Regions from separate parts of the Bordetella genomosp. 7 genome, predicted to be linked through region 3. Evidence: predicted binding sites of a transcription regulator. Region 3 holds the regulator's gene; each other region holds the start of a gene.
The links. The regulator LexA, encoded in region 3, represses DNA repair genes until DNA is damaged. The targets are predictions, from matches to a motif close to ACTGTATNNNNATACAGT.

Region 1 (3,620 bases), on a different contig from region 3:
TGCCGTCGTAGTTGGGCGCGAAATCAACGGTGCCCTCTTCGAGTTCGTCGATCAGCAGGCGCGAGAAAGGCGTCAGGCGCGCTTCGGTATAGCGCATGGCCGCCGCGTTGTCGCCGTCGCGCGAACCGAAGTTGCCGTGCCCGTCGATCAGCGGATAGCGCAGTGTGAAGTCCTGCGCCATGCGCACCATGGCATCGTAGGCAGCCTGGTCGCCGTGCGGATGGTATTTGCCCAGCACGTCGCCGACCACGCGCGCGGATTTCACCGGCTTGGCGCCAGGGCCCAGCCCCATGTCCTGCATGGCATATAGGATGCGCCGCTGCACGGGCTTCTGGCCATCGCCCACATCGGGCAAGGCGCGGCCGCGCACCACGGAAACCGCATAGTCCAGGTAAGCCTGTTCGGCGTAGCGGGCCAGCGTGATGGCCTCGTCGGCCTCGTTGGCCGCCGCATCGAACAGGCCGGGTTGGTTGCTGTCTGTCATTGGTTTTCGGAGTTGCGTAAAGACTGGCGGGCGGGGCGGCTCAGATGTCGAGCTCGGCCAGGTTGCCCTTTTCTTCGATCCAGGCGCGGCGCTGCGAAGATTCGCCCTTGCCCATCAGCATGTCGAACATGCGCGTGGTGTCTTCGGGCGTAAGGCCGCCGTAGCCCACCGGCAACAGGCGCCGCGTATCTGGGTTCATGGTGGTTTCCCAGAGCTGTTCGGGGTTCATTTCGCCCAGCCCCTTGAAGCGGCTGATGCTCCAGGCGCCTTCGCGCACGCCTTCCTTGCGCAGCTTGTCCTGCGCCGCTTCGAGCTCGCCCGTGTCCAGGCAGTAGATCTTGCGGGCCGGACGCTTGCCTTGCGCGGGGACGTCCAGGCGGAACAGCGGCGGCCTGGCCACGTACACATGCCCCGCCTCGACCAGCCTGGGAAAATGGCGGTAGAACAGCGTCAGCAGCAGCACCTGGATGTGGGAACCGTCTACGTCGGCATCGGACAGGATGCAGATGCGACCGTAGCGCAGGCCCGACAGGTCGGGCGTGTCGTCCGGCCCGTGCGGATCCACCCCTATGGCCACCGCGATGTCGTGGATTTCGTTGTTGGCGAACAGGCGATCGCGGTCGACTTCCCAGGAATTGAGCACCTTGCCGCGCAGCGGCAGAATGGCCTGGAATTCCTTGTCGCGGCCCATCTTGGCCGAGCCGCCCGCCGAATCGCCTTCGACCAGGAACACTTCGGTGCGGCTGGCGTCGGACGATTCGCAATCGGTGAGCTTGCCCGGCAGCACCGCAACGCCCGAACTCTTGCGCTTTTCGACCTTCTGCGCCGAGCGCGCGCGCGCCTGGGCCTGGCGGATGGCCAGTTCGGCCAGCTTCTTGCCATATTCGACGTTGCTGTGCAGCCAGAGGTCGAGCGCGCTCTTGACGAAGCCTCCCACCAGCCGCACGGCGTCGCGGCTGTTCAGGCGCTCTTTGATCTGCCCCTGGAATTGCGGGTCGAGCACCTTGGCCGAAAGCACAAAGCTGGCGCGGGCAAACACGTCTTCGGGCAGCAGCTTGACGCCCTTGGGCAACAGGCCATGCAGTTCGGCGAAACCCTTGACCGCGCCGAACAGCCCTTCGCGCAGCCCCGATTCGTGCGTACCGCCCGCCGGCGTGGGGATGAGGTTGACGTAAGACTCGCGCACGGCGTTGCCGTCTTCGGTCCAGGCCACCACCCATTGCGCGCCTTCGCCGCCGGCGAAGGTTTCGTGGTCGGCGTCGGCGTATTGCTGCCCTTCGAAGAACGGCACCATGAGCGCCGCGCCGGCCAGCGCCTCGGACAGATAGCCGCGCAGCCCTTCGGCGTACTGCCACGTTCGGGTGTCGCCGGTTTTCTCGGTGACCAGCGTGACCTTGACGCCCGGCAGCAGAACGGCCTTGCTGCGCAGCAAGTGCGTCAGTTCGCCCAGCGGAATGTGCGGGCTGTCGAAGTACTTGGCGTCGGGCCAGACCCGTACGCGGGTGCCGGACTTTTTGCGCCCGGGCTCGGAATGCGGGGCCAGGCTTTCGGCGACGTCGCCGCCCTGGAACACCAGGCGGTGCGCGCCGCCATCGCGCCACACCACCACCTCAAGGCGGCTGGCCAGCGCGTTGGTGACCGACACCCCCACCCCGTGCAGCCCGCCCGAGAACGCGTAGGCGCCGCCGCCCTGCTTGTCGAACTTGCCGCCCGCATGCAGCCGGGTGAATACCAGTTCGACCACCGGAGCGTTTTCTTCGGGATGCAACCCTACCGGAATGCCGCGCCCGTCGTCTTCGACCGACACGCTGCCATCGGTGTGCAGGGTGACCTGGATCTGCTTGCCATAGCCGGCCAGCGCCTCGTCGGCGGCGTTGTCGATGACCTCTTGCACCACGTGCAAGGGATTTTCGGTGCGGGTGTACATGCCCGGGCGCTGGCGAACGGGCTCGAGCCCCTTCAGAACCCGGATGGACGCTTCGGTGTAACGTGGTGTAGCCAAGTTATCCCCAACATCTGTGGAAAAAAACCGACATTTTACGGACAAGTCCAGATTCTGCGCGGCCTGAGGTGGGATGCGCACGACCTGACCACGCCCGAATTCGGTACCATGGAGTGCTTGCAGTCCGGCTGCCGCGCCTACCAGGCCGGCGATGCCCCGGGGCCGCGCCGCCACATCCTACACAAAAGCGGCGACCCCTGTTGTTATCAACAGTGGTATGCTTGAATCCTTGTTTTTATCCATCCAGAACAAACCGAAAACGGCAGAGTCGCCCGCGCGGCCCATGCTGCTGAACCGAGAATCACCATGAGCGAGCAAATCAAGAACGTCAGCGACGCAAGCTTCGAGGCCGATGTGATCAAGTCCAGCCAGCCGGTGCTGGTCGATTACTGGGCCGCCTGGTGTGGCCCGTGCAAAATGATCGCCCCCATCCTGGAAGAAGTCGCCGCCGAATACGCCGGCCGCCTGACGGTCGCCAAGCTCAACGTCGACGAAAACCAGGATACCGCGGCCAAGTACGGCATTCGCGGCATTCCCACCCTGATGCTGTTCAAGAATGGCCAGGCAGCCGCCACCAAGGTCGGCGCGCTGTCTAAATCGCAACTCACCGCCTTCCTGGACGGCGCGTTGTAAACTACGTGAATCCCGTGCGCCGGCACTGCCGGCGCCCATATGCCGCGCGGGCCCGTCCGTGGCCCGCCGCCAAAGCCCTTCTCTGATATCCCCCTTTCACCGCGATGCACCTTAATGAACTGAAGGCGCTGCACGTCTCGCAGCTGCTGGAAATGGCCGCCGGCCTGGAAATCGAAAACGCCAACCGCTTGCGCAAGCAAGAGCTCATGTTCGCCATCATGAAACGGCGGGCCAAGCAGGGCGAGCAGATTTTCGGCGACGGCGTGCTGGAAGTACTGCCCGACGGTTTCGGATTTTTGCGTTCCCCCGAAACCTCGTACTTGGCCAGCACCGACGACATCTACATCTCGCCGTCGCAGATCCGGCGCTTCAACCTGCACACGGGCGACTCCATCGAAGGCGAAGTCCGCACCCCCAAAGACGGCGAGCGCTATTTCGCCCTGGTCAAGGTCGACAAGGTCAATGGCGTGGCGCCCGAGGCGATCAAGCATCGCATCATGT
Region 2 (3,620 bases), on a different contig from region 3:
CGATGAACTGAGGAATGATCACGCCTTTGATGATGTCGTTGGCCAGTTCGGTGCGTCGTTCCATCGTTTCGGCCACTACCAGCAGGACGGGCTGGCCGTCCGGGATGTGCAGATCCACCCATGTGTAGGCGAGCCTGACGCCGAAACCGCGCAGGGTGTCGTCGATGTAAAGAATGGCGCCTGGCTGCGGCTGGCCGAGATCGGGCGGCAGGGGCAGGGCGCGGTCTCCGCCCAGGTATTCGCCCCGGCTGCCCAGCGCCAGCCAGAACACGCTGTCGGTTTCGTCCGGCCGCAGCACGTCGCGCACCGGCTCGCTCATCTGCAGCACGGCGCGGCCATCCTGCGCCTGCACGTGGCGGGCCAGTACATGCAGGTTGTTGGCAAGCGCCCTGTCGTAGGGAACGTTGGCGATGTTCTGCGCCACCACGTAAGTGATGGCCACGCTCATGGGCCACAGCAGGAAGAGCGGCGCCAGCATCCAATCGAGGATTTCGCCCAGCAGCGAGCGCTGCGGCGGCGCGAAGCTGGGGCCTTTGGCCCCGCCTTGCATGGCATCCAGGGCCTCCTGGTTCAGCTTTTCGTGTGCGGCCGGCTCAATGGGAGAGGAAGCCGGCACCCTGGTCCCGTTCAAGGCAGTAGCCCAGCCCGCGCACGGTAATGATCTTGACGCCGCTCGGTTCGAGTTTCTTGCGCAGGCGATGCACGTAGACCTCGATGGCGTTGGTGCTGACTTCTTCGCCCCATTCGCATAAATGGTCGACCAACTGGGTCTTGCTGACCATGCGGCCGCTGCGGGTCAGAAGGATTTCGAGCAGGCTGACTTCGCGGGCGGACAGGTCGAGCGTCTGGTCGTCGACCATGGCCACGCGCCCGGTCTGGTCGAACACCAGGCGTCCGTGGCGCAGCAGCGTGGCGCCGCCGCCTGCGCCGCGCCGGGTCAGGGCCCGGACGCGGGCTTCGAGTTCGGACAGCGCGAAAGGCTTGGCCATGTAGTCGTCGGCGCCAAGGTCCAGGCCCTGGACCCGCTGCTCTACGCTGTCGGCCGCCGTGAGAATGAGCACCGGCAACAGCGACTTGCGCGCCCGCAGGCGCCGCAGGACTTCCAGGCCGGCCAGGTGCGGCAGCCCGAGGTCCAGGATGAGCAGGTCGAACGCCTGCGCCGCCAGGGCCGAGTCGGCCGCGATGCCGTCGCTGACCGCGTCGACCGCATACCCGTTGTGACGCAACGAACGGGACAGGCCGTCGGCCAGGATGCTGTCGTCTTCGGCGATGAGAATGCGCATGCGAGGCAAGTAGCGGAGCTGGGGCCGCCGGGCGGCCGGGTGCCAGCATTCTGGCATAGCAACGGCAGCTTGCACACAGGGGGTCTCCCGGATTATTCTGGCATACTGTGCATATGTACAGTATAATCCGATGCCATAATCGCCGCTGCCGGCGCCTTGCGCCGTCGTGATGCACACATTTCACCCACGGGACACCACATGAACGACAAAACCAGCAAAGCAGCCGCATCGGAAAAGGCCAAGGCGCTGGCCGCAGCCCTGTCGCAAATCGAAAAGCAGTTCGGCAAGGGTTCGATCATGCGCTATGGCGACAACGAGGTCGAACATGACATCCAGGTCGTGTCGACCGGCTCGCTGGGGCTCGACATCGCGCTGGGGGTCGGCGGCCTGCCACGCGGCCGCGTGATCGAAATTTACGGGCCCGAGTCGTCCGGCAAGACCACGCTCACGCTGCAGGTCATTGCCGAAATGCAGAAAATCGGCGGCACCTGCGCATTCGTCGATGCCGAACACGCGCTCGACGTCCAATACGCAGCCAAGCTGGGCGTCAACCTTACCGACCTGCTCATTTCCCAGCCCGACACGGGCGAGCAGGCGCTCGAAATCACCGACGCCCTGGTGCGGTCGGGGTCGGTCGACCTCATCGTCATCGACTCGGTGGCCGCCCTGGTGCCCAAGGCCGAAATCGAAGGCGAAATGGGTGATTCCCTGCCGGGCCTGCAGGCCCGCCTGATGAGCCAGGCGCTGCGCAAGCTTACGGCCACCATCAAGCGCACCAACTGCATGGTGATCTTCATCAACCAGATCCGCATGAAGATCGGCGTCATGTTCGGCAACCCCGAAACCACCACGGGCGGCAATGCCCTGAAGTTCTATTCGTCGGTGCGCCTGGACATCCGCCGTATCGGGTCCATCAAGAAGGGCGAAGAAGTCATCGGCAACGAAACGCGCGTCAAGGTTGTCAAGAACAAGGTCTCGCCGCCCTTCAAGCAGGCCGAATTCGACATCATGTATGGCGCGGGCATTTCACGCGAAGGTGAAATCATCGACCTGGGCGTGCAGGCCGGCGTGGTAGACAAGTCAGGCGCCTGGTACAGCTACAACGGCACGCGCATCGGGCAGGGCAAAGACAATGTTCGCGAATACCTGAAAGAACACCCTCAAATGGCGTTCGAGATCGAAAACAAGGTGCGCGAAAACCAGGGCATTGTCAGTCGTGCCGCCGCGTTCCCGCCCAGCCAGGCCGAAGCTGAAGACAGCGAAGAGCCATGATGCGCAAGCCCGGTTCTACCGGCTCGCCCCAGGGCGCGCGCCGCGGGCCGGGCACGCATGAACCCGACGACGGTGGTTTCGAAACCGTCAGCACCAAACCTGATCCCTCCAAGCAGCCGCGCGGGCCTTCCTTGAAGGCCCGCGCGGTGGGCTACTTGTCTCGCCGTGAATACGCGCGCAACGAACTGGCCCGCAAGCTGCAACCCTATGCCGACGACGGCGCCGATATCGGCGCGGTGCTGGACGCGCTCGAAAAAGAAGGCTGGCTGTCCACGGAACGCTTTGCCCAAAGCCTGGTGCACCGGCGCGCTGCCCGCCAGGGCACCGCACGTATCGTGCAAGAGTTGCGCCAGCACGGGGTGGCCGAAGAGCAGGTTGCCCAGCTACGCGAAAACCTGCGCGCCAGCGAGTTCACGCGCGCCCAGGAAGTATGGCGCAAGCGATTCGGCACCCGCCCGGTCGATCGTGCCGAGTACGCCAGGCAAGCCCGCTTTCTGGCGGGGCGAGGGTTCGCACACGATGTGATACGCCGCCTGCTTGGCGGCGATGTCGATGATTGATGCGGCGTGCGCCGTATCACCCTTGATTTGACGGCGATGGCCCTGGCGGTCGTCAAGCCTTGGCCGACCGTATTCCATCCAGATTCCTGAAGCACACCTCGCGCGCAATCGCCAGAAAATCGCTGATGAAAGGTGCTTCGGTGTCTTCCGCACGCACGGCCGCATACAAGGTGCGCCAAACGCCACCGGCGCCCAGGCGCACCAGGCGCAGCCAACCGTGGGGTAGATATTCGGTCAGTGCCCAATTGGGCAGCGCGGCCACGCCCCGCCGGCTGGCCACCAGTTGCAAGATGATCGGGGTCAGCTCGGCCTTGCGAATCGCCGCCGGCTCGACGCCGGCGGGATCCAGAAAGGCCGTGAAGACGTCCAGGCGCTGCCTGTCCACAGGGTATGTGATCAGCGTCTGGTCTGCGAGCTGTTCGGGTTCGATATGACGCGACATCGACAGCGGGTGCGACTCGGCCACGGCCAGTACCAGCTCATATTTGAATAGCGGCAAGTACTC
Region 3 (3,620 bases):
GGAAGCGCAAGAGCAAGATCAACAACTCTATCGGCAATGCCGAGAAGGTACTTGACGACGACCACTACGGCCTGGAAAAGGTCAAGGAACGCATCCTTGAATATCTCGCCGTGCAGCAACGTGTGGACAAGGTCAAGGCGCCCATTCTGTGTCTGGTCGGCCCCCCGGGGGTAGGCAAGACCTCGCTGGGCCAATCGATCGCCCGCGCCACCAATCGCAAGTTCGTGCGCATGGCGCTGGGCGGCGTGCGCGATGAAGCCGAGATCCGCGGCCATCGCCGCACCTACATTGGTTCGATGCCTGGCAAGATTCTGCAGAACATGAGCAAGGTGGCGGTGCGCAACCCGCTGTTCCTGCTCGACGAAATCGACAAGCTGGGCATGGATTTTCGCGGCGACCCGTCGTCGGCCCTGCTTGAAGTGCTCGACCCCGAACAGAACCACACGTTCCAGGACCATTACGTCGAGGTCGACTTCGACCTGTCTGATGTCATGTTCGTGGCAACCAGCAATACGCTGAACATTCCGCCGGCCCTGCTCGACCGTATGGAAGTCATTCGCCTGTCGGGTTACACCGAAGACGAAAAGGTTCACATCGCTCGTGACCACCTGCTGCCCAAGCTGATGAAGAACAATGGGCTGAAAGAGTCCGAGCTTACGGTCGATGATTCGGCCCTGCGCGATATCGTGCGGTATTACACCCGCGAAGCCGGCGTGCGTGCGCTCGAGCGCGAAGTCGGCAAGATTTGCCGCAAGGTGGTCAAGGAACTGCTGTCCGAAGCCGACAAAGCCAAGGCCGAAGGCAAGCCCGCGCAGCCGGCGCCGGTGCATGTCAATGCCGACAACCTCAACGATTACCTGGGCGTGCGGCGTTACACCTTCGGCATGGCCGAGAAAGAGAACCAGATCGGACAGGTCACGGGGCTTGCCTGGACCGAAGTGGGCGGCGACCTGCTGACCATCGAAGTCGCCGACATGCCGGGCAAGGGCGCGATTCAGCGCACGGGTTCGCTGGGCGACGTCATGAAGGAATCGGTAGAAGCCGCGCGCACCGTGGTGCGCTCGCGGGCGCGTCGTCTGGGCTTTGCCGACGGTGTTTTCGAAAAGCGCGACATGCACGTACACGTGCCTGAAGGCGCAACCCCCAAGGACGGCCCTTCGGCTGGTATCGCCATCACGACGGCCATGGTTTCGGCGCTTTCGGGTATTCCCGTGCGCGCCGACGTTGCCATGACCGGCGAAATCACCCTGCGCGGCGAGGTGCTGCCCATCGGTGGCTTGAAAGAAAAGCTGTTGGCCGCGCATCGTGGCGGTATCAAGACGGTGTTGATCCCCGAGGAAAACGTCAAAGACTTGGCCGAGATTCCGGACAACGTCAAGAACCAGCTCGAGATCGTGCCGGTGCGCTGGATCGACAAGGTGCTGGAACTGGCGCTTGAGCGCCAGCCCGAACCCCTGGCCGACGATGATGCCGTGAAAGAGCCGCTGGTCAGCAAGCCGGCCGACCCTGCGCCGACAGACCCTGTCTTCAAGCATTAAGGGTTGTAGGGGCGGTTATCCGCCCGGGCAAAAAAACAGGGCGCTATATGGCGCCCTGTTTTTTTTGCACACCGTTGCCGGCGCGGAGACTCTCGTTGTGGGCCGGCGGGATGCCGCCTTGGCCAGGCCGGCGGCGCCTTAGTGCAACGGTTGGGTGCGAATCAGCCCTACCGCAATACCTTCAAGCGCGAATTCCTGAGTGTTGTCGACGAGGATGGGAGAGAAGTCGGGGTTTTCGGGCAGCAGCTCGATGCGACCCTGGCGGCGCTGCAAGCGCTTGACGGTGACGTCGTCACCCAGGCGGGCGACGATGATCTGCCCGTTGCGAGCGTCGGCGGCGCGTTTTACCGCGAGCAGGTCGCCTTCCAGAATGCCTGCGTCGCGCATGCTCATGCCGCGTACCTTCAACAGGTAGTCGGGAGCCTGCGCGAACAAGGCTGGGTCGACGCCGATTTCGCGCTCGACGTGTTCGGCAGCCAGGATGGGGCTGCCGGCCGCCACCCGGCCCACCAGCGGCAGCAGCAGCCGCCCGACGGTGTCGGCCATGCCGGCCAGCGCGGACGATGCAGCAGCGGATGCGGCGGCAGCGGATGCGGAGGAGTGGCCGGCGTCTTTCAGGCGTATGCCGCGCGACGCGCCGGCTGTGAGTTCAATGGCCCCTTTGCGCGCCAGCGCCTTGAGATGGTCTTCGGCGGCGTTGGGCGAGCGGAACCCCAGCGCGCGGGCGATTTCTGCCCGCGTGGGAGGAAAACCGGTGCGCTCGACCGTAACCCGGATGAGATCCAGGATTTCCTGCTGGCGGTCGGTGAGTTTAGTGGCCATGGCGATGATCCGAAAGGCGGACTGTATGGATATACAGCGTGGATTCTGGACGAGCGCGGGCGAAAATGCAAGCGCCGCGCAGCGGGAGCGGCTGCCCGGTTTGTTGCACGGGTGTGGCATGGACGAGCGTCGCCGCGGATCCGGCCGCGGGGAAAGCCGACTCGCAACAAAAAAGGCCCGTCCTTTGCCGGACGGGCCTTGCTGCGCAGTGGCCGGGCTTACTGCTTGATGACTGCGGCGATCGCGTTGGCGACGGTGTCGATATTGCGGCTGTTCAAGGCCGCCACGCAGATGCGGCCGCTGGACACAGCGTAAATGCCATGTTGCTCGCGCAGGACGTCCACCTGAGCGGAGGTCAGGCCGGAATACGAGAACATTCCGCGCTGCTGCAGCACGAAGCTGAAGTCCTGCGTGGCGCCTGCGGCGGCGATTTTCTCGACCAGTTCCTTGCGCATCAGGCGGATGCGGTCGCGCATGCCAGCCAGTTCTTCTTCCCACAGCGCATAGAGCTCCGGCGTATTCAGCACGGTGGAGACCACCGTGCCGCCGTGCGTGGGCGGGTTCGAATAGTTGGTGCGGATGACGCGCTTGAGCTGGCTGAGCACGCGCGTGGCTTCGTCCTTGTTGCCGGCCACTACAGTCAGCGCGCCCACCCGTTCGCCGTACAGCGAGAACGATTTGGAGAACGACGAGCTGATCAGCATGGTCAGCCCCAGGCTTGCAAACAGGCGCACTACCGCGGCGTCTTCCTGCAGGCCTGCGCCAAAGCCCTGGTAGGCGATGTCGAGGAAGGGCACCAGGTTGCGCGCCTTGACGACCTGTGCGATCTGCTGCCATTGCTCGGGCGTCGGGTCGACGCCGGTGGGGTTGTGGCAGCACGCGTGCAGCACCACGATGGTCTGTTCCGGCGCGGCCTGCAGCGAGGCCAGCATGCCCGGGAAGTCCAGGCCATGAGTGGCCGGGTCGTAGTAGGCATACGTATCGACCGTGAAGCCCGCGCGTTCGAACAGCGCCCGGTGGTTCTCCCAGCTGGGGTTGCTGATCAGCACTCTGGATTGCGGCAGCAACTGGCGCAGGAAGTCGGCGCCGATCTTCAGGGCGCCGGTGCCGCCCAGCGCCTGGGCGGTCAGGACGCGGCCTTCTGCGGCCAGGGAGGAGTCCGCGCCCAGCAGCAGCGTTTGCGCGCCTTTGTTGTAGCCGGCGATGCCTTCGATCGGCAGGTAACCCCGCGCCGACGCGGCCTCGATGCGCGCGATTTCC
Region 4 (3,620 bases), on a different contig from region 3:
GTGTTCATTGCCGCCTATACGGTGGTGGACGCCTATGGCGTCAAGGTGCTGCTCATCATGCCGGTGCTGTTCGACTGGCTGACCTGTGTGGCGCGCACGCTGATCATCGCGCCGCACATTCTGCAGCGACGCGCCGAAAACTGGCAGGCCATGCGCGGACACTGGCACCTGGCTATCGCCGTGGGCGCGCTTTCACCGTTGGGGTACATATTGGTACTGTACGCCCTGCGCAACGGCGCGCCGCTTAGCCTGGTTGCCCCGGCGCGGGAAATGTCGATGATGCTGGGCACGCTGGCGGGGTGGTTCCTGCTGCGCGAAAAAGTCAGCTTGGGGCGGCTGGCCGGCTGCGCGGCCATCCTGGCGGGCGTGGTTCTGCTGGGATCGAGCTGAGCGCGTCGGCGCCTCAGAACCCGGCGGCAGCGCCCAGCCACATCAGGCCGGGTATCAACGCCGCCCACATGGCAACCAACAGCACGTCCGTTACCATCTGGCGAACCGGGACGCCCGCCGAGGCAGCCTGCGCCGCCGTACCCAGCGATTGGCTATGGGCGGCTTGCTGGCCGCGCGCGTCGGCACTGCGCACGCCGGCGCCGTGCACCCCGAAGGCGCCTGCCGCAGGCCCGGCGGCAGGCACCGGCGCCACCACGCCGGCCGGCCGGGCCATCGCAGGGGAAGGCGTCAGGGCTGCCGGGTGGCCGGTGCGCGGCCCGCTTGCCGAGAACGGCCATTTGGAAGCCAGGCGCAGCGCGCCGGCGGCACGGCGCGCCAGCCTGCGCGGCGCCCAGGCCGACAGCCGTGAGGGCGGCAGCGTCGCAAGAGAATCGGTGACAAGCGTAGCGGTGGTCATGAGAGCTCCGTTCAGAATAGCGATAACTGCGACAGCGCATGGCCGGGCCGTGCGCCCCCCTGCCCGCGGGCAGCGCCCGTCAGGGCCGCGGCGACGGGCGGCTGGAACAAATGCGTGGCCAACTGCGGCCTGGTAGTGTTGAGCCCGTGCTTGCGCACGGCCAGGCCGAAGCGCTGGCGCAGCAGATCGGCCCACAGGCCGGTGCCGCGCATGCGGGTGCCGAAATTGGGATCATTGCGCCGGCCATTGCGCAGATCTTCGATGCGATGCAGGACGCGCTGGGCGCGATCGGGAAAATGGGCCTGCAGCCATTCTTCGAACACGGCCCGCACTTCCCAGGGCAGCCGCAATACCGTATAGCTGGCATAACAGGCGCCCGCCTGGCTGGCTTCTTGCAGAATGTGTTCGAGGGATTCGTCGTTGATGAACGGAATGACGGGTGCCACCAGGACGCCCACCGGCACACCGGCATTGGCCAGGGTGCGCACGGCTTGTACGCGCCGCCACGGCGCGGACGCACGCGGCTCGAGCGTGCGCGCCATGTCGGTGTCGAGCGTGGTGATGCTGACGTAGACCGTCACCAGGCGCCGTTCGGCCAGCGCCCGCAGCAAATCGAGGTCGCGTTCGACCAGGGCGTTCTTGGTGACCAGCGTGGCCGGGTGGCCCGTTTGCAGCAGCAATTCGAGCACGCCGCGCGTCAACTGCCACTGGCGTTCGATGGGCTGATAAACGTCGGTGGCCGAACCGATGTTGATAGGCGACACGCGGTAGCCCGGCCGGGACAGTTCGGCCCGCAGCACATCCACCGCATTGGCCTTGGCGATCAGGCGGGTTTCGAAGTCCAGCCCGGGCGAATAGCCCAGATAGGCATGGGTGGGGCGCGCATAGCAATAGACACAGCCGTGTTCGCAGCCCCGATACGGGTTGACGGCCACGTCGAAGGGGATGTCGGGTGAATCGTTGCGTGACAGCAGCTTGCGCGCCTGCTCGGCCTGCACCGAAGTCTTCAGGACGGGCGGTTCCGCTGCGATGGGAATATGACGCGCGGGGGCGGCGCCGGTAGCGCAGCCGGCCTGGCCGGTGACATCGGGGGTGGCGTCGCCCTGGCCTTCCAGGTTATCGGGCGGCAGGTGGGTGGCGGCCCAGCCGTCATCGGCGGGCGTGCGCTCTGTTTGAAGAAACCGATGCGCCACATTAGTAACCGCTCCCCGGCCGCGCGAGGCGGCGGGGGCGGCAGCCGGGGACCCAGAACCGGCGAAAAAAGCGTGATTGGCGCGTTGCATGAAAGTACTGTACAAAAAACCAGTACTTCCGGCAAGCCCCATGCCCTGAAAAAGCGACGTCTCACTTTACCGCAAGACGCGCCGCCCGTCCGGGGAAATCGATCCGGCCCCGGTTAAATCCCCGTAAACCCGCATGGCTGTTGGGTTTAGCCGAAAAACAACAGCGCCGCCCTACCGCACCATGCCTGCCGCGGCGGTCTGGTGCGTGGCCTCGTCGATCAGGATAAAGGCGCCGGTGGCCGGGGCGTCCGCATAGCTGTCCAATGCCAGCGCCTCACGCGTCACCAGCGTGACGCGGCCGATGTCGTTCATGGTCAGCATGCCGGTTGCGTTGGCGACTTCCTGCAGCTCATGGATATCTCGCTGCGACAGCACTTCGCGGACCTTTGCCGAGGTCAGGCGGGTGCCGTGCTTGAGCAGGTACCTGCGCGCGGGATTCAATGCCTGCCCATCCAGCCAGCACAGTTCCGCCTCGAACGCCCGCGCCACCCGCGCAGGGGCATCGGCGTGCGACAGCACATCGCCGCGCGACACGTCCACGTCGCGGTCGAGCACCACGGTGACGGAATCGCCCGCCACCGCCGCAGCGACGCTGCGGTCGAAGGCCAGGACTTCCTGTACGCGCGCCGTGACGCCCGAGGGCTGCACAACGATCTCGTCACCGGGCCGCAATGTCCCGCTGGCCACGCGGCCGGCGTATCCCCGGAAATCGTCGGGACCGTCGCCGCCATGGCGGGCCACCCACTGCACCGGAAAGCGCAACGGCCCGGCCGCCGCGGAATCTTCCACCCCCAGTTGCTCCAGCAGGCTGAGCAGCGGCGGCCCGTCATACCAGGGTGTGCGCGGCGACGCGTGGACGACGTTGTCGCCTTCCAGCGCCGACAGCGGCAGCACATGGAACCGCGAGATATCCAGACGCCGCGCAAGTTCTGCATAGGCGTCGCTGATCCGTGCGAACACGGCGCTGTCCCAGTCCAGCAGGTCCATCTTGTTCACCGCCACGATAATGTGCCGGATGCCGAGCAGGCGCGCGATGGTGCTGTGCCGCTTGGTCTGCGGCAGCAGCTTGCCGTCGGCGGCCCGGGTGGCGTCGATCAGGATGATGGCCGCATCGGCGGTCGAAGCGCCGGTGACCATGTTGCGCGTGTATTGCTCATGGCCCGGCGCGTCGGCCACGATGAACTTGCGCAGCGGGGTCGAAAAATAGCGGTATGCGACATCGATAGTGATGCCCTGCTCGCGCTCGGCTTCCAGGCCGTCGGTCAACAGGGCGAAGTCGATGCCGTCGCCCGCCACGCGTTTGTATTTCGCGCGCGAGATCGCATCGAGCTGGTCGGCAAACACGCCCTTGCTGTCATACAGCAGGCGGCCGATCAGGGTGGATTTGCCGTCATCGACCGAGCCGGCGGTGATCAGGCGCAACACGCCGTTATCGGCGCCTGAAAGAAAAGAATCATTCACAGCATTCATGGTGATAAGTCCGATGCTCA

Region 1: CAL18_RS10710 (DNA topoisomerase IV subunit B) is a predicted target of LexA. The motif match lies at 2,683-2,700, and genes of this name have one in related genera.
Region 2: recA (recombinase RecA) is a predicted target of LexA. The motif match lies at 1,388-1,405, and genes of this name have one in related genera.
Region 4: CAL18_RS05415 (PA0069 family radical SAM protein) is a predicted target of LexA. The motif match lies at 2,137-2,154, and genes of this name have one in related genera.

The regions. Positions count from the first base shown of each region.
Region 1 is NZ_NEVI01000015.1:322,420-326,039, forward strand. Features, by position in the region: gene parC (DNA topoisomerase IV subunit A) at 1-484, opposite strand, end outside; gene CAL18_RS10710 (DNA topoisomerase IV subunit B) at 525-2,486, opposite strand; gene trxA (thioredoxin TrxA) at 2,793-3,119, shown strand; gene rho (transcription termination factor Rho) at 3,224-3,620, shown strand, end outside.
Region 2 is NZ_NEVI01000015.1:235,801-239,420, reverse strand. Features, by position in the region: gene CAL18_RS10300 (sensor histidine kinase) at 1-616, opposite strand, end outside; gene CAL18_RS10295 (response regulator transcription factor) at 594-1,283, opposite strand; gene recA (recombinase RecA) at 1,482-2,555, shown strand; gene recX (recombination regulator RecX) at 2,552-3,115, shown strand; gene CAL18_RS10280 (LysR family transcriptional regulator) at 3,168-3,620, opposite strand, start outside.
Region 3 is NZ_NEVI01000014.1:359,658-363,277, reverse strand. Features, by position in the region: gene lon (endopeptidase La) at 1-1,538, shown strand, start outside; gene lexA (transcriptional repressor LexA) at 1,677-2,360, opposite strand; gene CAL18_RS08630 (amino acid aminotransferase) at 2,579-3,620, opposite strand, start outside.
Region 4 is NZ_NEVI01000009.1:9,008-12,627, reverse strand. Features, by position in the region: gene CAL18_RS05425 (DMT family transporter) at 1-390, shown strand, start outside; gene CAL18_RS05420 (hypothetical protein) at 404-847, opposite strand; gene CAL18_RS05415 (PA0069 family radical SAM protein) at 859-2,130, opposite strand; gene CAL18_RS05410 (sulfate adenylyltransferase subunit 1) at 2,302-3,600, opposite strand.